DNA from 2 places in the Halobacillus rhizosphaerae genome. Region 1 is predicted to be linked to the other one. Evidence: riboswitches for the same ligand, from Rfam matches in the RefSeq annotation. Region 1 holds a riboswitch; the other holds the start of a gene.

Region 1 (7,465 bases):
GATCAGCCATATAATACGCCTCCTTAAAATTAAGTTCTGGTTAGACAGCTGTTGTAGGAGTTGGAGATAACTGCTTATGGAGTGACATCGCCACTTCTTTTCCTTGCTGGGCAGCAGTTACAACCATCGCATCGCCCTGGCCTTTTCCGAATATTACATCACCAGCAGCAAACACTTGAGGATTTGAGGTCTGATGGGACACTGGATCCACCTTCACTACGCCGCCATTGTGTTCAAGACCAAAACTTTCAATTAAATCGATATAACGGGTCTGGCCAATTGCTTTTATAACGGCGTCTACTTCTAAGGCGAACTCAGACCCTTCGACTGGAACAGGTCTTCTGCGTCCATCTGCCCCTGCTTTACCTAACTCCATTCGCACACATTTAAGTTCTTTTACTTTTCCATACTCATCGCCGACAATTTCAATGGGCTGGGTAAGCCAGTTAAATTCCACCCCGTCCTGCTTGGCAAATTCGTATTCGAAATCGTACGCGGTCATCTCATTGACAGTACGCCGATATACAATTTTTACATTAGAAGCACCTTTACGGGCGGAACAGGTAGCCGCATCAATCGCGGTATTACCCGCTCCCACGACTACAACTTTTTTACCCATTAATTCCTCAGTAATTGGACCAGACTTTGTGGATTTCACAAAATCAATCGCATCATGGACGCCGTCTAACTCTTCCCCTTCTATGCCCAGCATGGGAACACTTCCCATTCCAATCGCCAAGACAATTGAATCATAGTTTTCCTTTAATTCCTCATAGGTCACGTCCGTACCCACTCTAGTATTGGTTCTAATCTCTACGTCCAATTTTTCCACTTGATCGACTTCCCAATAGGAAATGGTCTGTGGTAACCGGAAAGACACAATGCCATATGTATCTAATCCTCCTGCTTGTTCCTCCGCTTCAAAAATGGTCACTGCATAACCGAGCCGAGCCAGTTCCCGCGCAGCTGAAAGCCCCGCAGGACCTCCCCCCACAATGGCTACTTTCTTGCCATTTTTTTCACCTGCTTTGAAAAGCTGCTGCTCATTTTTTATCGCCCAGTCTGTGGCAAACCGCTGTAAGTCCCCGATTAAAATCGGCTTGGTTGCGTGGTTAAGAACACACGCCCCTTCACAAAGCTCTTCTGTCGGGCACACCCGCGCACAAGTCGCGCCTACTGGATTAGAGGACATGATCGTAGTAGCAGATCCCTTTAAATTCCCTGAAGCTATTTTCTTAATAAACTTTGGAATATCGATACTGGTCGGGCAGGCTTTAATGCAAGGAGCATCATAACAATACAAACATCGATTTGCTTCTTCGATTGCTTCTCCATTATTCAATCCCGGATGAACTTCCTCGAAATTCTCTCGCAGATTCTCTAATGAAATCCCTTTACTTTTTAACTGAGTCAATACCATTAACCTCCTTATAGAGATAACTTCAAATCTATTTCAGGTTAAATATCAAAAAGGTTTTACATAGAGAAGCTCTATATGCCCTTTTTCTCTATGTAAAACCTTTGCTTCTGAAGTCAAATCCCTTCTTACTTAAGAAGTTCGACCATATCTTCATACGCTTCCGGTCGCCGGTCACGATAGAATTGCCAAGTATCACGAACCTCACGAATGAACTTCTTATTCATTTCACCAATGATCACTTCATCCTGGTCACGGCTGGCAACAGCTACGAATTCACCCCGCGGATCAACTAAGTAGGATTGTCCGTAAAATTCACCCATTTCCCAAGGTTTTTCATAGCCAACACGGTTAATGGCCCCTAAATAGTATCCGTTCGCCACGGCATGCGCTGGTTGTTCCAATTTCCATAAGTACTCAGACAGCCCCGCTACTGTTGCTGAAGGATTGAACACAACTTCTGCTCCATTTAATCCTAGTAAACGTGCGCCTTCAGGAAAGTGGCGATCGTAACAAATATAAACGCCTACCTTCGCAAACGCCGTATCAAATACAGGAAATCCTAAGTTCCCAGGCTTAAAGTAAAACTTCTCCCAGAAGCCATAGCCTTTGTCACCTACGCCTACTTGAGGAATATGATGTTTTCGATATTTACCTAAATAGGAGCCATCCGCATCGATCACAGCAGCCGTATTATAATAGGTCGCAATTCCCTCTTTTTCATAAATGGGCAGCACAATAACGACGCCTAACTCTTTTGCTAAATCCTGAAATTGTTTTGTCGTCGGGCCATTAGGAATTTCTTCAGCTGCATCGTACCACTTGGGATTTTGCTCGGAACAAAAATAAGGACCATAGAATATTTCCTGAAGACAAATAATCTGGGCCCCTTTTTCTGCAGCTTCTCTAACAAGTCCAATATGTTTCTTAATTGATTCATGCTTGTGTACCTCAACTGGCTCGTTACCATCTACATCATGAGAAGCTTGAATTAATCCAATTTGTACTTTATCAGACATTAAAATTCCTCCTTATGTAAACTCTTTGATCCATCATTATCGACACACGTATCGAAAGCGCTTTCATTTTTTATTGGAATGAAATCCTGCACCCTCACTTCCTCTGCATTATTTTTTGAACTTTATCAATTTACAGAAAATTTTGTAACTTAATTATATTTTACATCTAATTTTATAATTTCCATTATACATATTGTTAAATTTCATAGAGATACTTTTATGCACTATGTAAAAATCTGCAAGATAACCTCCTCCTTTACGGTGCTCAAGAGTCTTTGGGGAATTTGATAGTTTCCCATTTTTTGTATGATCATCTCGCAACTTCCGTTGACAGCTTATATCAACCATGCTAGTATGCTTGTAATCATTTGAATACATTCTCTTATTCAGAGCGGTGGAGGGACTGGCCCTTAGAAGCCCAGCAACCTATCAATTAACTAAATTGATGGTGGTGCTAATTCCAGCAGAGTAAACACTTTGCAAAATAAGAGAGGTGCATACCTAAACCTCTCTGCGTGAGAGGTTTTTCGTTTTTAAATGAAAATTGAATATCGTAGATCAACCAGGTGTTGTGTAAGGGGAAGTTTCGCTTATTCAACTTAAAAGGGAAGTCCGGTGAAACTCCGGCACGGTCCCGCCACTGTAAATGGGAGCAGCTTTGCAAATAGGTCACTATCTCTAAGAATCGAGATGGGAAGACGCATAGCGGCGAAGATCATGAGTCAGGATACCTGCCTGCTGATTATACACTTAATCCTACGAGGTATAGGGAGGTGTTGTGGTACTGTAACAAAATTCGTCTGTCTTCAGAGACTGAATAGAATAACGGTCATCAGAATCTCTCTTGTAGAAAAAGAGGGATTTTTTTATTGTCTGGAAAATGAGGAGGAATCCATATGGTAAAAAGCTCAAACATTGGTTATCCAAGAATCGGAGAGAAAAGGGAATGGAAGAAAGCACTGGAGAAATTCTGGGAAGGTAAGCTTTCCGAAGAAGACTTCTCCATTGAAATGCAGAGACTAAGACTTGAGTATCTGAACAAACAAAAAGATCTAGGAATTGACTTGATTCCTGTAGGAGATTTCAGTTTGTATGATCATGTACTCGACACAGCCGTGATGTTTGGTTTCATCCCTCAACGCTTTCAGCATCAAGAGAAAACTTCACTGCAAACGTATTTTGATATTGCCCGTGGAAACGATTACGCGGTCGCTTCCGAAATGACCAAATGGTTCAACACCAATTATCATTACATTGTTCCTGAAATTCAAGCGGACTCAGAACCTCAGCTTATAGAAAATCGATTGTTGTCTTACTTCCTGGAAGCGAAAGAAAAGCTCGGAATCATTGGAAAGCCGGTACTGCTTGGACCTGTAACCTTATTAAAATTATCCAAAGGCTATGATGAAGACCATTTTCCTGTGCTTTTAAAAAAACTTCTTCCTCATTATGTCCAAGTGCTTCAAGAACTTGAGAGCGCTGGTGCAGAATGGGTGCAAATAGATGAGCCGGCGCTTGCTGCGATTAGAAATAAAGAGGAAGTTAAGCTAGTCAGCCAGCTGTATCAGACGATCCACGATGAATTGTCCAGTATGAAAATTCTTCTACAAACCTATTTCGAATCGGCAGATCGCTACAAAGAGATCGTGTCACTTCCCTTCGACGGCATTGGTCTCGATTTCGTACATGATCATAAAGAAAATCTAGCGGCGATTAAGAAATATGGATTTCCTAAAAATAAAACCCTGGCTGCTGGAGTCATTAATGGACGAAATATTTGGAAGGCGAATTTAGATGACACCTTCACTCAGCTGGAAACTATCCTTACCAAAGTCGAGCCCAATCAATTAATCGTCCAGCCTTCTTGCAGCTTACTGCATGTTCCTGTCACGATTCATACAGAAAAGGAATTAGATCCTCTCCTTAAAAATGCTCTATCCTTTGCTGATCAAAAACTTGAAGAAACCAAAGTATTAACAGACGGTTTGAATCATGGAAGAGATCAAATTGAGAATAAAATAGGAGAACACGAACGGTCTTTGACAGCATTATTAAGTTCTGCAAGCAGAAACAATCAAGACGTTCAAAAAGAAATGCAGATTTGGAAGAGTTTAGTACCAAAACGCGAGGTCCCCTATCCTACTCGAGAGGAGATTCAGCAAGATTTTTTCAACCTTCCTCTGCTGCCTGCTACCACGATCGGCAGCCTTCCACAAACAAGAGAGATAAGACAAGGTCGGTTGAAGTGGCGCCGTGGCGAGTGGCAGGAGGAGGAATACCAGGAATTTATTAAATCAAACGTCAGAGAATGGATTCAGCGTCAGGAGGACATCGGTTTGGACGTCCTGGTCCACGGGGAATTTGAACGCAACGATATGGTCGAATTTTTTGGAGAAAAACTAGAAGGGTTCTCTTTTACGAAGTATGCCTGGGTCCAGTCTTATGGTTCCCGCTGCGTGAAACCTCCCATTATTTATGGGGATGTGACTTTAACAGAACCGATGACAGTGAAAGAAATCACCTATGCTCAATCCCAGACAGAAAAACCAGTCAAAGGCATGCTGACGGGCCCGATCACTATTCTTAATTGGTCTTTTATCCGAGAAGACATTAACCGTTTCAACGTAACGAAACAAATTGCTTTAGCCCTTCAAAAAGAAATTAGATTTTTAGAAGAACAAGGCATCCATATGATCCAAGTGGATGAACCAGCTTTGCGAGAAGGATTGCCTTTAAAACCGGAGAAACAGGCGGAATATTTGAAGGAAGCAGTCTATGCTTTTAAGCTCGCCACCTCTTGTGTACAGCCGAAAACTCAAATTCATACTCATATGTGTTATTCTGAATTCGGGGAAATAATGGAAGCCATTAACCAGCTGGATGCCGATGTGATTTCCATAGAAGCCGCTCGCAGTCATGGAGAAATCATCACTGATTTTGAGAAATCAGCATATAAAAAGGGAATTGGACTGGGGGTTTACGATATTCACAGCCCGCGTATTCCAGACGTTGAGGAAATAGAAAAGAATATTATCCGTGCCCTTAACGTTTTGTCTCACCGTCAGTTTTGGGTGAATCCAGACTGCGGTCTGAAGACAAGAGGAATGAACGAAACGACTGCCGCTCTTAGAAATATGGTAGAAGCCGCAACTTACGTAAGGAAAAAAATCAAACAAGGGGATCTGTTCCATACAATGGAACAATCGTAACTAAAATTTAGAATGAATCATAAAAAGCAGTTTCCAATCTCTTGGAAACTGCTTTACTTACCTAGTACACCGTTAACATGTATTACTTGTTCACATCTTTATTTTTCCAATGAGGAATTTGATCATCCTTGTCTGATTCAATAATGACGTCTGTTACCCCTTTGTGCCGTAATACTTTTTTCTCGATATCATCTAGAACTTCAGCTGCCTTCGCAATCGACATATCAGGGTCAAACTCCACCTTAAGTTCCACATGCAGTTCGTCCCCTTCTTTAAGGACCATGAGCTCCTGAATGTCTTTCACATGAGTTTCCTGAAACACAAGCTCACCAATTCTCTTTTCCATCTCTTTATCAGCCACACCAAGAACGCCTGCTGCGTTATCGAGAAATACTCTTCCAACCACAAAAAACAACATAATTCCAATAAGAACAGATGCATATCCTTCAGCAGAATGGAACGGCGTATAAGTGGCAATGATAATCGATAATACTGCGATAAAAGCACCACTGGTAGCAACAAAGTCCTCTAGAAACACCAGTTTAGTTGCTGGTTTAGCATTGCCTATGTTTTTAAAGCTTTCAGGTATTACTCTCAATCCTTTAATTTGTTCCCCTTCCATATCGGACGTTATTTCCTTCATCGCTTTAAAGAGAACAACACCTTCTAATATTCCCGCAACCCCTAAGACACCAATATTCAACCAGAACCACGTATCAGATTCAGAAGGTTCAATAATGTGGCGGACCCCTTCTCTTATCGTTTCATACGCCAAAATGCCAACAATCAGTACCGCTCCGAGCAGCACTAAATTGACGAGCCGCGCGAATCCGTTGGGAAATTTTTCAGTAGGAGATTTTTTACTCAGAGCGGATCCGATAAATACAAAAAACTGGTTAGCTGTATCGCCAATACTGTGCATGGTTTCTGCGAACATCGCTACGTTACCAGTAATAAAAAATGCAATCGTTTTTATAATCGCTATAATGGCATTCATCACCGTAGCCATTAACGCAGACTTATTACCTTCTTTTAATAGTCCTAAAAACTCTCTCATCCTCTACCCCTTTCAGACTTCTGCAACCTTGATTTAACTGAGAAGTTCCTGGTCATTTCAAAAAATAGAGAACCATGATATTCCTATGTATCGGTTCGATTTTTCTACTCAGAACATTCCTTAAAGATATTCTTCTCTATTTTCTAAAATCCTGCAAAATATCTGCATTATAAGAAGAAGTTTCCCTACACCCAGAAGCTACAAACCTGAACAGATATAAATTTCGAATCCTGTGCTTATAAGTCAAATTCTAAGAAAATGATTATTTCCTGGGAAATTAATCAGTTAATTTGCAGAAATTTATCGAATAGATTTGAATCTATTAACTTTGGTGACTGAGAATTTATTCATGAATTAGGTTAAATCTCATTGGGGAGAGATCTATTCGTGTTCCTTTATTATTACTCCAAATAACCAAAATAATGAGACTGAAATAGTATTAGACATTTTTAAATCCGAACGATGATGAAATGGGAACAACATGATTCCATCATCGTTCGGATTTTTTTATCATGCATAAGGCAGAATTTCTAGATGTTTTCCATTGTAATCCCTTGTCTCTGCGGTGAAACAAAGGAGAATGGAGTGAACCAAAGATGAATCCGCCAGTTTCTGCCTATCTTTGTTAGTTAAGTCATCGAACATCAAGTCCCGCAAAACGTACGATACGGCTGCTCGGTTGGTTCAGGCGGTTCAGCAAATTCATCCTGTTCTGCCGTGTATGCATAGGGATCTTTCAGAGCTCCAAGCAGCTTCTCCATAA
Region 2 (7,465 bases), on a different contig from region 1:
CAGCGCCTTTTCTAACAATACTTGATCCAAGTGTTTACGCCTTGGGATCAGTGTATAAGAAGCTCTCGGCCCCTCTACAAAACTTTCCCCTATGTAAGTTCTCATTCTCGTAATCTTTCTAAGCCCTGTTTTTTCTACTTCTTGCAAAACACCAAGCTCCCGCAAATAATGCAGATGGGACATATGGTGAGTTGATAGAGTGTCACTAGGAAATTTCGCTTTATCTATGACTGCTACTCTTTTTCCCATGCGGCCAAGGAGGATGGCTAAACTAGCTCCGGCGGCTCTAGCACCAACAATAATGATATCGAATTCTTTCTCCATAATTTTCGTCACCTCTCTCTTTATAATGTAACGTTATTCATAGATAAACACTATAAAAAGCTCCCTGATATAGAACTCCCCAATGAATAGGCCTCTATTTAATATCAACAAATGCTCTAACACCATTAATTTTTCACTAAAAAACAGGCTGCCCGATCATACCCGGCAGCCTGTTTTTCTCCCCTATTCAAAAGGGCACTATTCATATTTTCTAGAATGTACGCTCTTCTTCTACTTCGTGGTTCTGATCCATAATAAGCACACGGCTTGGTTTGTTGTTTTCAGCAATTTCAACCGCTTTTTCAATTGCAGTATCGCGCTCATCGTATAATTTTTCAGGGGCGATATCTTCAATTTTTACAAGCCAGCCTGTTACGTCTTTATTAGGTACTACACTATATTCTTTCATGATTTAATCCTCTCCTTCAATTATCTTGATAAACAACAATTCCCAACAGATTCCTTTCTCAAACATTTCTTAAATTGAAAAAATAGTTTGACAATAGCATAAAGTCCTTTTATAATTCGTAACAAGTCAAATTAAATTAAATATTGGAACATCTCTTATCGAGAGTGGCGGAGGGACTAGGCCCTGTGACGCCCGGCAACCTTCAAGTGGAAACTTGAAAAGGTGCTACTTCCTACAGGTCGTATGATCTGAAAGATGAGAGGAGGAACTGATTCATACGCCCTCTTCTTTCTGATAAGAAGAGGGCTTTTTCATATTCTCTCAAATGTATTGACCTGATCGAAATTCATTTCCTAGACTTTAAAATCCAAGGAGGATGAACGATGACTTTATCTTTTCATAACTTAGGACCAGAAACTCAGCTTTTACACGGAGGTCAGGAACCCGATCCAGCCACTGGATCAAGAGCGGTGCCGATTTATCAAACCACATCTTATGTATTTAGGGATACAGACCATGCAAGAGATCTATTTGCACTTGCTGAACCGGGAAACATCTATTCCCGGATTATGAATCCAACCGTAGACGCTCTGGAGCAACGGATCGCTTTACTCGAAGATGGAGCCGCTGCCGTAGCCGCGTCATCGGGAATGGCTGCGATCACGATGGCGATCTTGAACGTAGCAAGTGCTGGTGATGAGATTGTTGCTTCCTCTAACCTTTATGGAGGAACCTATAACCTGTTTGTCCATACACTCCCCCGCTATGGCATTAAAGTGCATTTTGTTGATGGACAGCGAGCGGAAGATTTTGAAAAAACAATCACTGAAAAAACGAAGGCCATTTTTGCAGAAACCATCGGGAACCCAAGCTTAAATGTATTGGATATTGAAGCGGTGGCAGATGTGGCTCATGATCACCATATTCCTTTAATCATTGATAATACATTTGCTACTCCTTACGTTTGCAAGCCCATTGCCTGGGGTGCAGACATTGTTGTTCATTCTGCAACGAAATGGATCGGCGGTCACGGAACAACGATCGGCGGTATTGTCGTCGACAGCGGCCGCTTTGACTGGAATCACGAAAAGTTTCCGGGATTCACTGAACCTGACGAGAGCTATAATGGAATTCGTTTCGGAATTGATGCCGGGCCTGCCGGCTATGCAATAAAGCTGCGTGTCCAATTACTCAGAGATATTGGGGCATGCTTGAGTCCGCAAAATGCATTCTTACTTCTTCAAGGTCTTGAAACTCTGCATTTAAGAATTAAAAAACATGCCGATCAGGCTTCAGAGATCGCTGAGTATTTGAATGAACATGAAGGTGTAGCGTGGGTGAACTATCCGGGACTCGAGGATCATCCCACTCACGCTCTTGCTGAAAAATATTTAAATTATGGATATGGTTCCATTGTGGTCTTTGGCATAAAAGGAGATCGTGAAGCAGGAAGGCAGGTTATTAACCATACAAAGCTCTGGTCCCACGTAGCCAATGTAGGAGATGCTAAATCGTTAATTATCCACCCCGCTTCTACCACTCACCAGCAATTAAGTGAGGAAGGATTGCAGAAATCAGGAGTTACAGAAGAGTTAATCCGTTTATCCGTCGGTCTTGAATCCGTTGAAGACTTAATTTCAGATTTAGATTCTGCTATCGAGCAAGCCACCGGTTTCTCAAAGCCTTACAGAGAATCGAAGCATCTCGTAGTCCAAACGCTGGAATCTTCCCTGGATCGTTCCAATGGAGATCTACGCAAGAAAACGATTATCGCAGTTGAGGAGCATCTGGATGAAGACTTTTCTAAAGAACTCAAGAAATTACAGCGTCTCGGCTTTAATGTGATTCAGACAGAAGACCTCACTACCTTAGATCCTTCTTCACCCGTCGATATTATTTACAAATACAAGGTTTCCGATCAATTCGTCGAAGAAGCCCGTAAATTCCAGCCCACTCTGATTTGGTCGAAGCAGGAATTAACGATGGAGGATACTCACTTGATTTCCGGTTTAAGTCTCTATGAATCTATTACAGCCATTCGTGAAGGCAAATCCTTTCAGGAAGCTCCGCTATCCGTATAACTATGAGAGGAGGCAGCAGCATGTCATTGAATAACCCTACCCGTTCTAAACAAAACAACCATACCATTTCAATCGGTCCTTTTACTTTTGAATCCGGAGAGACACTGGATGATGTCCAGCTTGCCTATGAACGATTTGGTCCTGATGATGCCCCCGTCGTTCTTGTTTGCCATGCCTTAACAGGAAACCAATATGCGATTGGGTCTGATCAGGAGCCCGGCTGGTGGGCAGGACTCATAGGTCAGGATCAGCCCGTAGACACTTCTCGGTATCAAGTAATCACATTCAACGTTTTAGGCGGCTGCCATGGGTCTACTGGTCCCGCAAGCTGTCCAAAAGGATCAAAACGAGCGTATCGGTTGGATTTCCCAGCCGTAACGATTCGGGATATGGTGCACGCTCAGTATCGTGCTCTTATCAAATTAGGGATTCATCAAGTGCATGCTGTCGCCGGGGGATCGCTTGGCGGAATGCAGACATTAGAATGGGGATTGCTTTATCCCCTGTTTATGAAACAGTTATACGTTCTGGCAGCTACCCCCTACTTAAGTGATTATGGGATCGCGTTCAATCATATTGGGACACGGGCCATTAAAGATGATCCTGCGTGGCAGCAAGGGGATTATTCCTCGAACCACCATCTCCAGGGTTTTGAATTAGCACGGATGGCCGGTATGGTTACTTATCGCAGTGGAACTTTATTTCAAAAAAGGTTTGATCGCAGTAAAAGTGAACCTTTATCGTATAATATTCAATCTTATCTGGACTATCAAGGAGAAAAGATTAAAGATCGCTTTGATGCTAACAGCTACCTCTACTTACTGGAAGCTATGAATCATCATGACATTGGACGGGGTCGTGATGGCTGGAAAAAAGCATGCAAACAATATCAAGCAAAAGTAAATACCATCAGTTTTCAGCATGATCTTCTCTACCCCAAAGAACTCATCGATGCTTTCAGCAATGAAGTACCCGGAAGCGAGCACTTTCATGTAGAAACCGATTATGGTCATGATGGTTTCTTAGTAGAATTTAATCATTGGGGAGAATGGATACAGCGAAAAATTAACAAAGGGGGGTAAAAGATTGGCAGTCATAAAGGCGGCCCTGTTAGGTTATGGAACTGTAGGGCAAGGTGTAGTAGAAATCATTCAATCTCGCAAAAAATATTTGGAACAGCTGACTGGCGCAGAAATCAAAATTACCGCTATTCTAGTGAAACATCTGGATCGGCCTAGACCACTGCCTGCCTCTATATTGGTTACCGATCAATTTGAAGAAATTCTGGATCAAAAGCCTGATGTGATCTTTGAAGCGATCAATGGTGAACAGCCTGCTTATACGTACCTTTCACGTGCGTTAGATGCAGACATACCCGTGGTAAGCGCAAATAAAGCATTACTTGCCACCCACGGAGCGGCACTATTCGCAAAGGCAGAAAAGAAAAGTCTCTCCGTAAAATATGAAGCAGCCGTTGCAAGCGGGACCCCTGTCATCGGAACCCTTACCCGTTTACTGCAAGTCAATAAAGTAGTAAAACTTGAAGCGATTTTAAACGGAACGACTAACTTTATATTATCTTCTATGCACAATCAAGGAGATAGCTTCGAGGATGCTTTAAAAGCTGCTCAGAAGGAAGGCTTTGCCGAGGCAGACCCAGCTAACGATCTAGAAGGATGGGATGCCTTTTATAAATTAATGATCTTAAGCCAGCTTATCTATGGAAAACAGCCTGATTGGCATGAAGTTACACGTCAGGGTATCATAGCTATAGATCAATCCGACCTGAAACAAGCCACTCTTCAAGGAGAAAGAATAAAGCACCTGGCCATACTCGAGGAATCTAACGGAAAAATTATCGCAGCTGTAAAACCTGTTCACTTAGACTCGTCGCACTCTCTTTACGGTATTGATGGAGTGGACAACGCAGTGACTATGACTACAGAGTTAGCTGGCCCCCTCACTCTCAGAGGCCCAGGTGCAGGTAAAATGGCGACTGCTAGTGCCATGATTGAAGACTTCCTAACCCTTTTCGAGGATCAACCTGAAAAACAACTACAGCTATGAAGAAGAGGCAGCAACCACTATAATTGAATCACTTAAAAAACCCGAACCATTAAATTTTTTTTGGTTCGGGTTTACTGTATTCAAGGATAAATGAGGTGGCCGGATTTCTCGTTAACCATTCAGAATTGTCCGTGCCTCTTTCATTTAACTCTGCGGTTTTGAAGTTCATCTAAAGTCACAAAGCTGTACCCTTTTTTAGTAAGGGTGCGGACAATTTGTTCTACAGCATCCGCCGTAGATGGATAAAGATCATGAAGCATGATTACGGAATGATCCTTCGCCTTCGCTATAACTTCCTTGGCGATTACTTCTGAATTCTCCAGCTGCCAGTCATCTACTGTTATCGTAAAGGGAGCGCGGCGCAGCTGATCATCTTGTTTTTCAGCAGGAACTCCTCCGAATGGATAACGCACAACAGTTGGAGTCTGTCCTGTCGTTTGCTGAATAATCCTCTGAGTTTTTTCCAGTTCCTTTTTAAGTTCCTTGCTGGTTAAATAATCTGCCCTGGAATGGTCCCAAGTATGATTCCCAATCTGGTTGCCTTGCTCAGCGACTTCTCTAGCAATTTCCGGGTAATACTTAACACGCTGTCCGATCATAAAGAAGGTTGCCTTTGCATGATAACTCTTTAACGTTCCTAGTATTCTTCTAGTTACCTTAGGATGCGGTCCATCGTTAAACGTAAGGGCAATTTTTTTATCAGCTTCAGAACGATATTCCGCTTTCACATCTTCGTTTAACGGCTGTTCCTCTTTCGCTGCAACTTCCTTGCTTTTTTCTGCTGGCTCTCCCTGCTGAAGGTATTTCTCCTTCACCAAATTCATTAGCTTCTTGTCGTTCAGCTTCACCTTTTGAATAGAAACTTGTTTAGGAAGCTGGCCCTGATTGAAATAAACGGTTAAGGAATCTCCCGTTAGCGCTGTATTCTTATACAGATCTGCTTTCGGGCTTAACTCTGCTTTAATCTTCGCCGTCAGATCCGCATCGTCCACCCTTGCTTTCTCGAGTACTTCCGTTTGAACTTGGCTGGATAGTAGATCATAATATTCTTTATCTTTTTGGAAAATCTGGTCCAGCTCTAGGCGTTTTCCGTTTTCCTTGTCAAAATTCATAATTGTTTGGGTGACTTCTTTTTGCTTTTCCATATGAAGCTTTTCACTAAAACGCACGACAAACACACTTGCATTCTCATACAAGACTTCAAAATTTATATTTAATTCATGGATTTCATGGTTATTCTGCTTAACAGAAGTTTGAAAGCTCTGCTTTTTAAAAGATGCTTTCTTCTGATTCACATAATCAATGATCGTTTGATTAATTTGACTATCAGGAGTTTGAGGATAATGAATAGTTAATTGATATCCTTCAAACTGCTCGACTTCAGTTTCCATAGACACTTTGAAATGTGAAGGCGCAGATTTCTTTGCATTATTTTCATTCGCTGTAGCAATAAACGAACAGGCTGATAACAACAACACACTAAGAAGTGATAGATAAATGATGGGTTCTTTCATGACTGTACCTCTGCATTCATATTTATTCACATCTTAGTGTAACATAAATGTAATAATCAATTAACATATTTGTTATATTCAGTTTTTTCCTATTATTATAAATTTGTCCTGACATTCCAAAGTTCGGGGAAGAACTGGTGATCAAGTACTTTCTTTAAGTAACCAACTCCGGAAGAGCCGCCGGTGCCCGCCTTATGCCCGATGATTCTTTCAACGGTTTTCATATGCCTGAACCGCCATTGCTGAAAACGGTCTTCAATGTCGACCAGCTTTTCTGCCAGTTGATATAAATCCCAGTACAAATCTACATTTCTGTAAACTTTTGTCCACGCTGTCTCAACGCTTTTGTCTCCGTGATAAATTTCTGTATAATCACGCCCGATCAGATCAGGATTGATGGAAAAACCTGCTTCTGCCAGCTTTTCAATGGCCACATCGTACAGCCCAGGGGATTTGTATGCTTTTTCCAGTTCTTCATGTAATGCTGTGTTTTTCTCGTAAATTTTCAGAACATGCGGGGTTTTATATCCCAGAGCAAATTCAATCATGCGGTATTGATATGATTGAAAACCAGAAGCTTGTCCAAGTTCATCCCGGAATTGAATATATTCAGCAGGAGTCAACGTTGACAAGACATCCCATCCTTGAATAATCTGAGTCTGGATGTTTGAAACTCTGGCCAGCATCTTAAAAGCCTCCTGCAAATCATCCTTCCGAATGGCGTTTATCGCTTCCCGCAATTCATGCAGCGTTAATTTCATCCATAGTTCACTTACCTGATGAATGATAATAAATAACATCTCATCATGATGATTCGATAATCTTTCCTGAGAAGACAACAGTTTATCCAGGTCTAAATATTCCCCGTACGTCATTCGATCGCGAAAATCCGTGTGAACTTTCTCATTAGTTTTAGAGTCTTGATGTCTCATATCCGTTCATTGCACTCCTTTATACTAATATTCCCCGCTCTGGAATATTGCTGTAGGTCATCGGTAAAAATTCTGTATGAACAAGCCCTTCATACATCAGCAGGGTGCCAAACCAAGGGTGTTCCACATGAACGTGCA

What was found. Region 1 has a riboswitch for S-adenosylmethionine ahead of metE (5-methyltetrahydropteroyltriglutamate--homocysteine S-methyltransferase). Riboswitches for the same ligand answer to the same signal wherever they lie in the genome.
Region 2: linked by a shared signal. The riboswitch ahead of Q7A53_RS14360 (O-acetylhomoserine aminocarboxypropyltransferase/cysteine synthase family protein) and the one ahead of metE (5-methyltetrahydropteroyltriglutamate--homocysteine S-methyltransferase) in region 1 are both predicted to bind S-adenosylmethionine.

What each region holds. Positions count from the first base shown of each region.
Region 1 covers NZ_JAUTWQ010000041.1:4,946-12,410, forward strand. Annotated here, with positions in the region: gene preA (NAD-dependent dihydropyrimidine dehydrogenase subunit PreA) at 1-10, opposite strand, end outside; gene Q7A53_RS21370 (NAD(P)-dependent oxidoreductase) at 41-1,414, opposite strand; gene Q7A53_RS21375 (nitrilase-related carbon-nitrogen hydrolase) at 1,546-2,436, opposite strand; SAM riboswitch class I at 2,816-2,927, shown strand; cobalamin riboswitch at 2,984-3,189, shown strand; gene metE (5-methyltetrahydropteroyltriglutamate--homocysteine S-methyltransferase) at 3,327-5,645, shown strand; gene Q7A53_RS21385 (cation diffusion facilitator family transporter) at 5,728-6,702, opposite strand; gene Q7A53_RS21390 (protein adenylyltransferase SelO) at 7,347-7,465, opposite strand, start outside.
Region 2 covers NZ_JAUTWQ010000012.1:95,083-102,547, forward strand. Annotated here, with positions in the region: gene Q7A53_RS14350 (FAD-dependent oxidoreductase) at 1-324, opposite strand, end outside; gene Q7A53_RS14355 (DUF2188 domain-containing protein) at 536-733, opposite strand; SAM riboswitch class I at 886-995, shown strand; gene Q7A53_RS14360 (O-acetylhomoserine aminocarboxypropyltransferase/cysteine synthase family protein) at 1,117-2,814, shown strand; gene metX (homoserine O-acetyltransferase MetX) at 2,835-3,896, shown strand; gene Q7A53_RS14370 (homoserine dehydrogenase) at 3,901-4,881, shown strand; gene Q7A53_RS14375 (polysaccharide deacetylase family protein) at 5,022-6,395, opposite strand; gene kynA (tryptophan 2,3-dioxygenase) at 6,491-7,327, opposite strand; gene Q7A53_RS14385 (DUF4166 domain-containing protein) at 7,347-7,465, opposite strand, start outside.